One region of the Bradyrhizobium diazoefficiens genome, then DNA from elsewhere that is predicted to be linked to it. Evidence: predicted binding sites of a transcription regulator. Region 1 holds the regulator's gene; the other holds the start of a gene.
The links. The regulator LexA, encoded in region 1, represses DNA repair genes until DNA is damaged. The targets are predictions, from matches to a motif close to TGTTCNNNNTGTGTTCNG.

Region 2: the regulator LexA is predicted to act here: its motif matches at 2,542-2,559, upstream of JJC00_RS20100 (single-stranded DNA-binding protein).

What each region holds. Positions count from the first base shown of each region.
Region 1 is NZ_CP067102.1:4,180,786-4,188,006, reverse strand. It holds gene JJC00_RS19500 (S41 family peptidase) at 1-626, opposite strand, end outside; gene JJC00_RS19495 (alpha-hydroxy acid oxidase) at 917-2,044, shown strand; gene JJC00_RS19490 (HAD family hydrolase) at 2,059-2,685, shown strand; gene JJC00_RS19485 (hypothetical protein) at 2,823-3,038, shown strand; gene JJC00_RS19480 (molybdopterin molybdotransferase MoeA) at 3,224-4,435, shown strand; gene lexA (transcriptional repressor LexA) at 4,611-5,312, shown strand; gene JJC00_RS19470 (hypothetical protein) at 5,507-5,710, shown strand; gene JJC00_RS19465 (hypothetical protein) at 5,902-6,336, shown strand; gene JJC00_RS19460 (ComEC/Rec2 family competence protein) at 6,347-7,221, opposite strand, start outside.
Region 2 is NZ_CP067102.1:4,302,846-4,310,066, forward strand. It holds gene JJC00_RS20085 (outer membrane protein) at 1-369, opposite strand, end outside; gene JJC00_RS20090 (outer membrane protein) at 528-1,274, opposite strand; gene JJC00_RS20095 (outer membrane protein) at 1,506-2,267, opposite strand; gene JJC00_RS20100 (single-stranded DNA-binding protein) at 2,702-3,202, shown strand; gene JJC00_RS20105 (DUF2306 domain-containing protein) at 3,405-3,803, shown strand; gene gyrA (DNA gyrase subunit A) at 3,972-6,704, shown strand; gene JJC00_RS20115 (potassium transporter Kup) at 6,763-7,221, opposite strand, start outside.

The DNA of each region.
Region 1 (7,221 bases):
GAGGTGACGCGGATGTACCCGATGTCGCCGTTCTCGACGTGGAAGCGCACCGGGCGGACGTGGATGATCTCGCGCTTGATTGCGACATCGAGCGGGGCGTCGGCACCCTTGCGCACGATGGTGAGCTTGGTCTGGGTATCGACCGGGCCCTTCATCTTGTTGACGGCCTGCTCGAGCGTCATGCCCTGCACGCCCTCGCCGTCGATCTTGCTGATGAGGTCGCCGGACATGAGGCCAGCCTTCGACGCCGGCGTGTCATCGATCGGCGAGACGACCTTGACCAGGCCCTCCTCCATCGTGACTTCGATGCCGAGCCCGCCGAATTCGCCGGAGGTGGTCTCCTGCATCTCGGTCCAGGCCTTGTCGTTCATGTAGCGCGAATGCGGATCGAGCGAGGTCACCATGCCGGTGATCGCGCCTTCGATCAGCTTGGAATTGTCGGGCCTCTCGACATAGCTCGCCTTCACCCGCTCGAAGACCTCTCCGAACAAATTGAGCTGGGAATAGGCATCATCCGCGCCCGCTGCCGCCCGAGCCGCCCATAGTCCGCCCTGCGGACCGGATACGAGGAGGGTCAGGCATGCTCCGGTGAGCGCGCCCAGGGGGAACAGCAGGGTTTTCCGCATGGAATGGTTGGCCTTTTCGCTTGGGACAGGACGCCGCGCAAATGGCGATCCAGCCCGGTTCTCACAATACTATTCAGGTTTCTTCAAGGCCGGGCTGCCACGCCCGCGGGTATACTGCAAAAATCCCTTCGCCCTGGCCTAAACCTTTGGCAACGTTCCGAAACCATCGCCGCCAAGGCGGGAATCGATCGGCCGAGCCACGCTTCGCAGCTATGCGATTTTAGGATGGTTTTGGAGGGCCGGACGAGATACCCGATGACATAAGGCTTCAAATTCTCGGGAGGACAACAATGAACGAAGCACTCCGGCCGGAACGGAACGTCGAACTCGGCGCCAGCAATGAGCCGTTCCAGAACCTGCACGAATTCATCCGGAAGGCGCGTTCCAACCTCAACCAGAACGCCTGGGACTACATCGCCGGCGCCGCCGAGACCGAAACCACGATGCGCCGCAACCGTATGGCCCTGGACGAGATCGCTTTCCGCCCGCGCGTGCTGCGCGACGTGCGCAAGGTCTCCGGCTCGGTCGAGCAGTTCGGCCGCAAGATGCGCTTACCCGTCGTGCTCGCCCCCGTCGGTGCGCTGGAAATCTTCGATCCGCATGGAGCCGCCAGTGTCGCACGCGCGGCTGGCACCTTCGGCGCCTCACATATGCTAAGCTCGGTGTCCGAGCCCGGCCTGGAGAAGACCGCCGAAGCCGCCCCCGATGCGCTGCGCATGTACCAGCTCTATGTCCGCGGCGATGACGCGTTCGTGGCCGACGTCGTCAGCCGCGCCGAGAAGGCCAATTATGCCGCCTTCTGCCTGACCGTCGACACCGCCCATTACAGCCGTCGTGAGCGTGACATCGCCAAGCGCTACGTTCGCGAAAGCCGCCTGCGCGCCACCGGCGGCGACTACCAGAAGGGCCTGGAGTGGCGGACCGTGAAGATGGTCAAGGACAAGTTCAGGATACCGCTGATCCTCAAGGGCATCGCCACCGCCGAGGACGCGCAGATCGCGGTCGATCACGGGGTCGAGTGGATTTACGTCTCCAATCACGGCGGCCGCCAGCTCGATCACGGCCGCGGCGCCATGCATGTGCTGCCCGAGATCGTCGACGCCGTGAAGGGCCGCGCCAAGATCATGGTGGATGGCGGCATCTGCCGCGGCACGGATATCGTCAAGGCGATCGCGGCGGGCGCCGACCTCGTCGGCATCGGCCGGCTGCAGTGCTGGGCCCTGGCGGCGGCCGGCGAGACCGGCGTGACGCGGATGCTCGAGCTGCTCGAGGACGAGGTGCTGCGCTGCCTCGGCCTCCTGGGCGCCACCTCGTTCGCCGAGGTCAACACATCCTGCCTGCACCAGGCCACTGCCACCAATGCGCCGAGCGTATTCAGCGCATTCCCGCTGTTCGACCACGAGCCCTATCGATACTGACGAGACAGGACGCAATGACATCTCTCTCTCCCGGCAGCGCGGACGCGCTTCTGTTCGATCTCGGGCGCGTGGTGCTCGATATCGATTTCTCCCGGGCGATCGCCTGCTGGGCGGGACATGCAGGCCTCGAGCCCGAGGCCATCGTGGCGCGCTATGAGCGTGACAGCGAGGCTTACCAGCTGCACGAGGTCGGCAAGATCAGCGACGAGGACTATTTCCAGTCGCTGCGCTCATCGCTCGGCATCGGCATTTCGGATGCGCAATTTCTGGAGGGATGGAACGCGATCTTCGCCGGCGAGATGCCCGACATCGCGGAATTGCTGCCGCGCGCGGCGAAGCAGATGCCGCTCTATGCCTTCTCCAACACCAACCGCCCGCACGTGGATCATTTCTCGAAAGAGTATGCAGATCTGCTCGGCCATTTCCGCGAGCTGTATCTGTCCTCCAGCATCGGCCTGCGCAAACCGGATGCGGAAGCTTTCGACCACGTCGTCGCCGCGATGGGGGTACCCGCGAACCGGATCGTGTTCTTCGATGACCTCGCCGCGAACGTCGAAGGCGCCCGCGCCCGCGGGCTGATGGCGGTGCATGTCACCTCGCCCCGCGACGTCGGCATCGCACTGAAGGCGCTGGGGATCTGACCGCCGATTCCAGAACAATTGCATCCGGAAATGAGGAAACCACTCTGTGCATTTTTGTACAGAGTTCCGGGAACGGAATGCCCGCTTCCGGACTCTAGAGTCCGTTGGGAAGTCTACGAACGAACGGACGTATCATCGTGTTGGGCAAAACCTACCTCACCAAGCAGGCCTCGCTGCTGGTCAAATTCGCCAAGACCACCTCGGATTCCGAGCTTTCCGCCAAGCTGATGAGCAAGGCCGCCGACCTGAAAGCCCAGGCCGATCCGATGCCCGACAGCGATCAGAGTCCCCAGGCGCCCGACGTCGCTGAAGACGGAAGCTCGGCAAGGGGAAATCCTATAACGCCGTCGTGATACCCGGCGCGGCGCCTCAGCGAAACTTGGAAGCCATGCGCGAGCGCTACGATCTCACGCGCGCCGAAGCCGCTTTCCCGCTGGAGATCGTCAAAGGCGGCGGCCATTTTGCCTCGGCGCCCGCACTCGGCTAGAACGCTTGCCGTAACGTGATCGTTGCGTTGCCCAAGCAGGAGCTTTCACCCGTGGCCCTCATGCCGGTTTCCGATGCGCTCGCTGCCGTGCTCGCGGGTGCGGAGCCGCTGCCCGAGGAATCGGTCGCGCTCGACGCGGCCTTCCATCGCGTGCTTGCGCGCGACGTCGCGGCGCGGCGGACGCAGCCGCCGCAGGCGATGTCGGCGATGGATGGCTATGCCGTCCGCGCGGCCGATGCGGCCAGGATTGACACGCAGCTCGCCGTCATTGGCGAGGTCGCTGCCGGCCGTCCGTTTGCGGGAACTGTCGGCGCCGGCGAAGCGGTCCGGATCTTCACTGGTGGCGTCGTTCCCGACGGCGCTGATGCAGTCGTGATCCAGGAGGATACCGTCGCCGATGGCGAGCGCATCGCGATCAAGGAGGCAGCCGTCACCGGGCGGCACATTCGGCCGGCCGGCATCGATTTCTCCGAGAGTGACGTGCTGCTGCACAAGGGCGCCCGGCTCACCGAGCGCGACCTCGCGCTCGCCGCCGGCATGAACCACCCGCACCTTAGCGTCCAGCGTCGTCCAAAGGTCGCGATTCTCGCCACCGGCGACGAGCTGGTGATGCCGGGCGCCACGCCCGGCCATGGCCAGATCGTCTATTCCAATGGCTACGCCTTGCATGCGCTCGCCCGCAGCGAGGGGGCTGACACCATCGACCTCGGGATTGCGGCCGACACGCTTGCCGCCACCACCGCCGGCATCCGCCGCGCGCGCGAATCCGGCGCCGACATCCTGATCACCACGGGCGGTGCCTCGGTCGGCGACCACGATCTGGTGCAGCAGGCGCTCCGCGACGAAGGCACGTCGATGGCGTTCTGGAAGATCGCGATGCGGCCGGGCAAGCCGATGATGAACGGGCAGCTCGGGGCGATGCGCGTGATCGGCCTGCCCGGCAATCCCGTGTCATCCTATGTTTGCGGCTTCCTGTTCATGGTGCCGCTGATTCGCGCGTTGTCGGGCCGTTCGATGGTTCATCACCGCCGCGAACGCGCCGTGCTCGGCCGCGACGTCGGCGCCAATGACCAGCGCGAGGATTATCTGCGCGCCCGCCTCGATGTGCGTGATGACGGCACGCTGATCGCCCTTCCCGTCAATCGCCAGGACTCCTCGCTGCTTGCGAATCTCGCTGCGGCACAGGCACTTCTCGTGCGCGAACCGTTCGCACCGAAGGCCGAAGCGGGAGCGCCCTGCGAGGTGCTGCGACTGCCCGTTTGAGCGCTTCGTTCGCAACCGTTCCGCGAACTTTGTCGCGTTCACGGTAAATTAAGCAGTTGCGGAACATGTATCGAACATATAGTGTCCGTTCATGATTTGTTTCGAGCGTGCAGCGGCTTATTGCCGAATTCACGTCTCGGAATCGAACGACATCAACCGGGGGATTTTGGTCGAGATGTTAACGCGCAAACAATACGAGCTCCTGCGGTTCATCAGCGAGCGCCTGAAGGAAAGCGGCGTGCCGCCCTCCTTCGACGAGATGAAGGACGCGCTCGATCTGCGCTCGAAATCGGGCATCCATCGCCTGATCACTGCGCTCGAGGAGCGCGGCTTCATCCGGCGCCTGCCCAACCGCGCCCGCGCCATCGAGGTGATCAAGCTGCCTGAGCTCCAGGCCGCCGCCGGCAGCCGCCGCGGCTTCACGCCGAGCGTCATCGAAGGCAATCTCGGCAAGGTACGCACGACGTCGAGCCCGCCCGCCGACGAGGGTGAGCGTCCCGTTGCGGTGCCCGTGATGGGCCGGATCGCGGCCGGTACGCCGATCGAGGCGTTGCAGACCCGCAGCCACACCATCAGCGTCCCGCCCGACATGCTCGGCTCGGGCGAGCATTACGCGCTCGAAGTGCGTGGCGACTCAATGGTGGAAGCCGGCATTCTCGATGGCGACATGGCGCTGATCCAGCGCAACGAGAGCGCCGACACCGGCGACATCGTCGTCGCCCTGATCGACGACGAGGAAGCAACCTTGAAGCGTTTCCGCCGCCGTGGCGCCTCGATCGCGCTCGAGCCGGCGAATGCGGCCTATGAGGTCCGCATCCTGCCGCCCAACCGGGTCAAGATCCAGGGCAAGCTGATCGGGCTGTACCGCAAGTACTGAGCGCGTCAAGTACTGAGCGCGTCGCAATCGACGACCACCATCAACGATTGGAGCGGACGATTGTCCGCTCCGGCTGGATAGTCTTTCTGGTTTTGCACAGATTATCCGGCCCCCTCTCCAGCGCTACATCCTCGGCACGCCGCAACGAAGCACGCATCGCTTCGCAGGCCTTTAAGAAGACCGAGGAGGCCACCATGCGCAAGCTCGTATTGAGCACTGTCACGATGGCGCTGATCGCAGCATCAGCGTCGCAAGCCTTCGCGGCACAAAAGCCGCATCACGCCCACAAAGCTCCGCAGGCAACGAACGAACAATTCCGCGATGCCCGCAACGCCGTCACACGGCCCACCCCGCCGGCCTGGCCGTATGCGGGCTGGTCAGCGCCCGCAGGCCGTTGACCGAACGGCTCTCCAAATGCATGAGAGCAGGCTTTGTTCCTCACGTATTTGAAAAAGATATTGTGATGGCGGCTTGCGGATCCAAGCCGCAGATTTGCCCCCAACATCGCATATGATCACAGGCTTCCACTCTGATAGAGGCCTGCGCCTCAGAAGAGGCGCGGTGCTCTATCCCGATTGAGGAGCACCCGATGTGTGACTATAGCCTGCATGCCGTCGCGACCCGTCCCGCAGAGGTTGGCGAGACGATCGTCACGACAACGTTCCGTGGCACCTCGACGCGCGGCTTCGCTTCCGAAGCCGACATGTCAGTTGCGGTCTGCCTGCTGCCGGGAACGGAGCTCGCCTTCGCCGACAACGTCCGCTACGATAATCGCTGGATCTGGACGCGCACCGTCAACTCGCGCGTCGGCAAGTTCGGCAAGGTCGATCCGCACGTTCCTGATCGTCATCACGACGCGATCGAATTCCCCGACGGCAAATACGTGCTGGTGACGCAGCTCGTGGAAGGCCAGCGTGCAACCGTGCTGCAGCTGCCCGTGACGCAGCCGCTCGGCGAGCGCGAGCACAAGCCGCATGTCATCGCCGACAGCCACTCGACGTCCCCGCGTCTGCCGATCGGCTGATAGGTCGACCTCAGTCCTCGGCCTGAAGGTCGGCCTCTGACGGCGTTGCGTCTTTGGCGCGCGGAGCCGCCGACCTTGGCATGAGGGTCCGTTCGAAATCTCCATCGCCGGCCGCCGCCGGCGACCAGGGGCGGTTTGCACCCCTCGACTTCACCGCCGCAATCGCAAAACCGTCGCCACGCTGCGTCAGCGCCAGCGCGCCCTGGCGCGCGAGACGCGGCCGATCGACCACCATGGCACCGCAATCCGGCGGCGCGGGCCTTGACGTCACCACCAGTGCCGCGCGGCTGCAATCGTCGTTCAGCGCGTCGATGCGCAGCGCCTGCGCAATCATCCGGCCGTCGGCGAGTGGCGTCACGCAGCCGGACTCGTCACACGACACGCCTTTACTGAGCGAGGCGCTGGCCGCATCGCGCGGGTCGGCGTCCGCCGCGAGCCACTCCTTGATCAGGAAATTGTCCTTGTTGGTCCTCATCAGATGCAGCTGCCCGTCCCTGCCCCGCACCGCGACGCTCTGGCCGTCACCGGCGATAAGGATGTCGGGTTGCCGGACCGACAGACCCCAGACGGTTGCCGCCATGAGGACGAAGGCGCCCGACCAGCGCAGCGGCGTGCGCAGCAGGCCCATCAGGATCAGGCCGAGGCTCGCAGCGATCAGCGGCGCGGTGCCGAAGGCGGCGATGTGCCCGATCGCGCCGGGCAGCGCGGCGACCCAGCGCGACACCGCCACCATCCAGTCGATCCCGATTCCCATCAGCCACCAGAACACACCGTCGAGCCCGAACGGGGCCGCGAGCAATCCCAGCAGTCCAGCAGGCATCACCAGCGCCGACACCACCGGCATCGCGCCGAGATTGGCGAGCACGCCGTAGGGCGTGACGCGGT
Region 2 (7,221 bases), 120 kb from region 1:
GTTCAGGGGCGCCAGCACCAGGCTGACATTGTTGCCTTTGAAGTCGGCCCAGTTACCCTGGGCTTCGACGCCGAGAACCCAGTGCGCCTTCTGCCAGCGATAGCCGAGCTGGGCACCGACCGTGCCGCCGCTGGCATTGTGGCAGCCTTCGCCGACGGCCGGATCGATCGGAACACCGCTGACGGCAACAACGCTCCAGCAGGCATGGCCGAGGCCGCCGCCACCATTGATGCCGCCGTAAACGCCGGTCCATTCGAGGGCGGCTAGCGGTGCCACCGGCGCCTTATAGAGCGGGAGATCCGCGGCACCGGCCGGCGCGACTGCGCCGAGTGCGAACAAGCCGACCGCGGCCAGCGCGCAAGTTTTCATGTCAGATCCCCAACTCGCTCAAGCAATTCGCGAGCGCAATGCGTGCGCCCTACGATTCCTTGACGGTTCGGCGCGCCGGGCCGCGAAAACAAAAAGGCCGGCACAAGGCCGGCCTTTCGTAACGATGTGACGCAGGTGGCGAAGATCAGTACTTCAGCTCAGTACTTGGCGACGACCGGGCCACCGAAGGTGTAGTTCAGGCGGACGGTGCCCATATCCACATCCTGCTTGATGCTGTCCGTGCGGAAGGGCAGGCCAAACGCAGTGAAGCTGTCGCTGTGCTTGCCCATGAACAGGTGGTCGTATTCGATCGCCACCGACCAGTTCGGCGCGAAACCGAACTCGATGCCCGTGCCGACGACGCCACCCCAACGGGTCTCGGTCGCCTCGCCGAACGTGACGCCGGCCAGAGTGCCGCTGAACTTGTTGTGGGTGACGGCCGCGCCGCCCTTCACGTACCAGAGCACGTTGTTCCAAGCGTAACCGACTTGACCGGTGAAGAGGCCGATGGCGTCGATCTTGGTATTGTTCACCAGCGGGAAAAAAGCGGCCGGCGTGCTTGTGTTCGAGCCCTTCAGATCAGCCCAATCACCCTGCGCTTCGACGCCGAACACCCAAGCGGCGGACTGCCACCGATAACCGATTTGACCGCCGGCGAGAGCGCCGGTCGCATCATGGCAACCCTCGCTCGTCGTGGGGACGGCAGCACCGCCGACGCTGGTCGTGTCCCAGCAATTGTGGCTCGAGCCGCCACCGGCATTGGCGCCGATGTAGAAGCCGGTCCAATTGTAGACGGAAGCCACGGCCACCGGAGCCTTGGTGTAGGGGCGAGCCGCCAGATCGGCAGCCGAAGCGGCGCCAGTGAGGGCGAGCAGACAGGCCGAAGCCAAGAAAATCTTTTTCATATTCAACAAATCCCAGTCCCAGTTTCTGTTTTGGACTTCCGTGCGTCGGAAGCAGAATCGGACGCTGTGGTCCAACTGATGACGTGCTTACACGATTGAAGCCGCAAGTTGCGTCTCCCAAAAGTCACAACGGGTGCAAAATGTGGCATTCGCTGACCTAAAGTTCCCATCGGGAACCAGCAACAAAAAGGCCGGCACAAGGCCGGCCTTTCTCGAATGATTTCAGGGGGATCAGTACTTCGCGATCATCGGGCCGCCCCAGCGGTAGTTCAGGCGGACGAGGCCCATATCGACGTCCTGGCCGATCCGTTCGGTCTGGACGAAAGCCCCGCCCAAGGTGAAATCGACGTTACGATGGCCAAGGAAAATGTGGTCGTACTCGACGCCAACCGACCAGTTCGGGGTGAAGCCAAATTCGAGACCTGCGCCAACCGTTCCGCCCCATCGAGTTTCGCGGGCCGAACCAAAGATGCCGCCTGCACCCACGAATCCAGGTGCGACGGCGAGGTCGTACTTGTCGGCCACGACCGCGCCGCCGCCTTTCACGTAGACCAAGACGTTGTTCCACGCATAGCCGATTTGGCCTGTAATCAGGCCGAAGGCATCGATCCTTGAACGGTTCTCCTGACCCAGGGCCGTCGGGCTAATATTGCTTCCGCTGAAGTCCGCCCAGTTGCCTTGGCCTTCGAAGCCAAACACCCACTGGCTGGACTGCCAGCGATAGCCGACCTGGCCACCCACCGTGCCGCCGGTTGCGTTATGGCAGCCGTCGGTGATCAGCGCGCCTGCTACCGGCGTCACGAAGTCCCAGCAATTGCGGCTCGATCCGCCACCGCCGTTGATGCCGATGTAGAAGCCGCTCCAGTCGTAGATGGTGGCGATCATCGGCGCCGGCGCTTTGGTGTAGGGACGCGCCGCAAGATCCGCCGCGCTCGCGGGCGCGGACAGGCCAAACACAACCATACCGATAGTACTAAACAGAATTTTCTTCATTGCAGTCTCCCCAGTTTTGTCCGCTCAAGAAGCCCCGAGGCGGTCAATCAGGCGTGACGCCCATAAGAACCAATTCCGAGGCAACTGTAGCGCCCTCCGGAGGTAGAGTCCGTCTCCGGAATGCAACAGTTGCGGGTCAATTGAAGGTGCGCGTAACTTGATGAATGTTAGGTGCTTTTTCTGCTTCTAAGGAACTCGGCGAGGTTCCTATGCATCGCGCGGTGAAGAGCGGCACGGGAACCGGCGTGCGGACTCTGCAGCGAACAATTTCGACAGGAACAAATCTGGAACAAATGTTCAGCCGATGCTATATGTGGGGATAACCGAGGGCGTGGCGGGCCGATCGGCGCCTGTAAGCGTATAGGGTCGGCCCAACAGGCGACAGCGCGGGCGCGCCTTTTCGAAATTCAGTGCATTTGGAGTGGAGAGCGGCGATGGCGGGAAGCGTCAACAAGGTCATTCTGGTTGGAAATCTCGGCAAGGATCCCGAAATCCGCCGCACCCAGGACGGGCGGCCGATCGCGAATCTGAGCATCGCCACATCGGAGACCTGGCGCGACAAGAACAGCGGCGAACGCAAGGAAAAGACCGAGTGGCATCGCGTGGTAATCTTCAATGAAGGTCTCTGCAAGGTCGCCGAGCAGTACCTGAAGAAGGGCGCCAAGGTTTACATCGAGGGCGCGCTCCAGACCCGCAAATGGACCGACCAGAGCGGCGTGGAGAAGTACTCCACCGAGGTCGTGCTCCAAGGCTTCAACTCGACCCTGACGATGCTCGACGGCCGCGGCGGTGGCGGGGGAGGCGGCAGCTTCGGCGACGAGCCGGGCGGCGATTTCGGCTCCTCCGGTCCCGTCAGCAGCGCACCGCGCCGTGCCGTGGCCGCAGGCACCGGCGGTGGCCGCAACAACGACATGGACGACGACATCCCGTTCTGAGGCGGGACGGGCGCTTCATTCCGGACTTTGCCGGTGCTCGCGTAAAGCGGCAGGATTTCTTACCAATTGACGGGCGAAGCTCGGTTTTCCCGGGCTGGCCTCGTATGCTGCCTAAAGCCTTTGACGGGTCGCAATGTGAATGGTATTAACTTTATGTTAATCCTATTCACATGGTTGGTTCCCGATCGGAGGATGCGCCCCCATGAACCTCGCGCCGCTGCTTGACGCTGCTCCGGCGATCCCGCTGCACGCCTTCGCGGCGATGGCGGCCTTCGTGCTTGGTATCGTCCAGTTCGCCGCGCCCAAGGGCACGCTGCCCCATCGGACGTTCGGCTGGATTTGGGTGGCGCTGATGGCCGTGGTGGCGGCCTCGTCGTTCTGGATCCACCAGATCCGCCTGGTCGGGCCGTTCAGCCCGATCCACCTCCTGTCGATCTTCACGCTGCTGATGCTGCCGCTGGCGGTGTGGCGGGCCCACACGCATCGCGTGACCGATCACCGTCGCATCATGATCCTGCTCTTCACCGGTGCGCTGGTCGTGGCGGGACTGTTCACGCTGGTGCCCGGCCGGATCATGCACCAGGTGCTTTTCGGGGCATAATCGACGGTTGCGGGTGGCTCGTTCCGGTGTCGCTGATGACGGTGGCGAGAAGGGCGTAAGTCTCTGGAAAAACAAACGGAAAAACCGCTTCCCAAGAGCTCGCAAGGGTGGTTATCAGGGCCTCGATGCGCTATATGATTCCCAGATAAAAACTCACCGGATTCCCCCTTGGCCGACGACGACAACAAGAAGCCCGGCGATGAGCCGGAGCGCTCGGATATTCGCCCCGTCTCCATCTTCGAGGAGATGAAGAAGTCGTATCTCGACTACGCCATGAGCGTGATCGTGGCGCGCGCGCTGCCTGATGCCCGCGACGGTCTGAAGCCGGTGCATCGCCGCATCCTCTACTCGATGAACGAGCAGGGGCACACGCCCGACAAGAAGTACGTCAAATCCGCCCGCGTGGTCGGCGACGTCATCGGTAAGTATCACCCGCACGGCGACCAGTCGATCTACGACGCCATGGTCCGCATGGCGCAGGACTTCTCGATGCGCGTGCCGCTGATCGACGGCCAGGGCAATTTCGGTTCCGTCGACGGCGATCCCCCAGCCGCCTATCGTTACACCGAAGCGCGCCTGACCAAGGCGGCGCTGGCGCTGTTGGCCGATATCGACAAGGACACCGTCGACTTCCAGCCGAACTACGACAACAACGAGACCGAGCCGTCGGTTCTTCCGGCCAAGTTCCCGAACCTTCTGGTCAACGGTGCGGGCGGCATCGCGGTCGGCATGGCGACCAACATCCCGCCGCACAATCTCGGCGAAGTCATCGACGCCTGCGTTGCGTTGATCGACAACCCCGCACTGACCATCGACGAGCTCATCAACATCGTGCCGGGACCGGATTTCCCGACCGGCGGCGTCATTCTCGGACGGGCGGGCATCCGCGCCGCCTATCACCTCGGCCGTGGCTCGATCGTCATGCGCGGCAAGGTCGCGATCGAGACCATCCGCAAGGAGCGCGAGGCGCTCATCATCACCGAGATTCCCTACCAGGTGAACAAGGCGACGATGGTCGAGCGCATCGCCGAGCTGGTCAAGGAAAAGAAGATCGAGGGCATCGGCGACCTGCGCGATGAATCGGACCGCGAAGGCTATCGCGTCGTGATCGAATTGAAACGCGACGCCGTGCCGGATGTGGTGCTGAACCAGTTGTATCGGTTCACGCCGCTGCAGACGAGCTTCGGCGTCAACATGGTGGCCCTCGACAGCGGCCGTCCGCGGATCATGCATCTGAAGGACCTGCTGGCCATCTTCGTCGACTTCCGTGAACGGGTCGTCACGCGGCGCACCAAGTATCTGCTCGCCAAGGCGCGCGATCGCGCCCATATCCTGGTCGGTCTGGCGATCGCGGTCGCCAATATCGACGAGATGATCCGCGTCATCCGGACCTCACCCGACCCGACCACCGCGCGCGACACCCTGATGTCGCGCGACTGGCCGGCCCGGGACGTCGAGGACATGCTGACGCTGATCGACGATCCACGCCACCGCATCAGCGAGGACGGCACGATCCGGCTGTCGATGGAACAGGCGAGAGCCATTCTCGATCTGCGCCTCCAACGCCTCACCGCGCTTGGCCGTGACGAAATCCGCGACGAGCTCGACAAGCTCGCCGGTGAGATCGCCGACTATCTCGACATCCTACGCTCGCGCGAGCGCGTGCTGGGGATCATCAAGACCGAGCTCGCCGAGGTGAAGGCCGAGTTCGCCACGCCGCGCCGCACCGTGATCATGGAGCAGGAAGGCGAGGTCGAGGACGAGGACCTGATCCAGCGTGAGGACATGGTCGTCACCGTGTCCCACGCCGGCTACGTCAAGCGCGTGCCGCTGTCGGCCTATCGGGCGCAACGCCGCGGCGGCAAGGGCCGCGCCGGCATGCAGACCCGCGACGAGGATTTCGTCAGCCGTCTGTTCGTGGCCTCCACGCATACTCCGGTGCTGTTCTTCTCGTCCCGCGGCCAGGTCTACAAGGAGAAGGTCTGGCGGCTGCCGATGGCGGCGCCGAACGCGCGCGGCAAGGCGCTGATCAACATCCTGCCGCTGGAGCAGGGCGAGCGCATCACCACTATCATGCCGCTGCCGGAGGATGAGTCGACCTGGGCCAACCTCGACGTGATGTTCGCCACGACAGGCGGTAACGTCCGGCGCAACAAGCTGTCCGACTTCGTCGACGTCCGCCGCTCCGGCATCATCGCCATGAAGCTCGACGACAACGAGGCAATCGTCGACGTGCAGATCTGCACCGAGCGCGACGACGTGCTGCTGACCGGCGCCGGCGGCCAGTGCATCCGCTTCGCTGTCCCTGACGTGCGCGTGTTCACCGGGCGCACCTCGATGGGCGTGCGCGGCATCGCGCTTGGCGACGGCGACAAGGTGATTTCGCTGGCGATCCTGCGCCATGTCGAGACCACTTCGGACGAGCGGTCGGCCTACCTGAAGATGCGCCGCGCCGTCGCTGGCGAAGCCGCGACGGAAGAGGCTGCGGTGGACGCCGAGGCCGAGGAAACCTCCGGCAGCTTCCAGCTCCCGCAGGAGCGCTATGCCGAGATGTCGGCGGCCGAGCAGGTCGTGCTGACCGTCTCCGTCAACGGCTATGGCAAGCGGACCTCGTCCTACGAGTACCGCACCACGGGTCGCGGCGGCAAAGGCATCGTCGCCATGAGCGTCAACAATCGCAACGGCAATCTCGTCGCGTCCTTCCCCGTTGAGGATGCGGATCAAATCATGCTGGTCACCGACAAGGGCCAGCTGATCCGCTGCCCGGTCGAAGGCATCCGCATCGCCGGCCGCTCGACCCAGGGCGTGATCGTGTTCGACACCGCTGAGGACGAGCACGTGGTGTCGGTCGAGCACATCACGGAAGAGGCCGAGAGCGGAAACGGGGCGAATGGCGAATAGGGAGTAGCGAATATGCCTTGCTACTCCATTCGCTAATCGCCACTCGCTATTCGCGACATTAGATCTCCAGCTCCGTGCCGAACTCCACGACCTGCTTGGTCGGCACGCCGAAGAATGCCGCCGAGCGTTCGGCGTTGCGCTGAAGGAAGGCGAACAGGCCTTCGCGCCAGACCCACATGCCCGGAATGTCCTCGCTCGGGATGATGGTCTCGCGGCCGACATAATAGGTGATGTCGGAGAGGTCGATGCCGGGCAGCTTGCCCTGGCGGCAGGCGAGCGTCAGTCCCTCATAGATCGTCGGGTTCTGCATGAAGCCGTAATGCAGGATCACGCGGGTGATGCCGGTGATGATCTCGATCACCTCGTTCCGGTCCTGGTCGGCAACGTGAGGCAGCTCCTCGATCAGCACCGTGACGAGGATGACGCGTTCGTGCAGCACGTGGTTGTGCTTGACGAACTGCGTCAGCGCCAGCGGCACGCCGTTCGGCGCGGAGGCCAGGAATACCGCAGTCCCAGG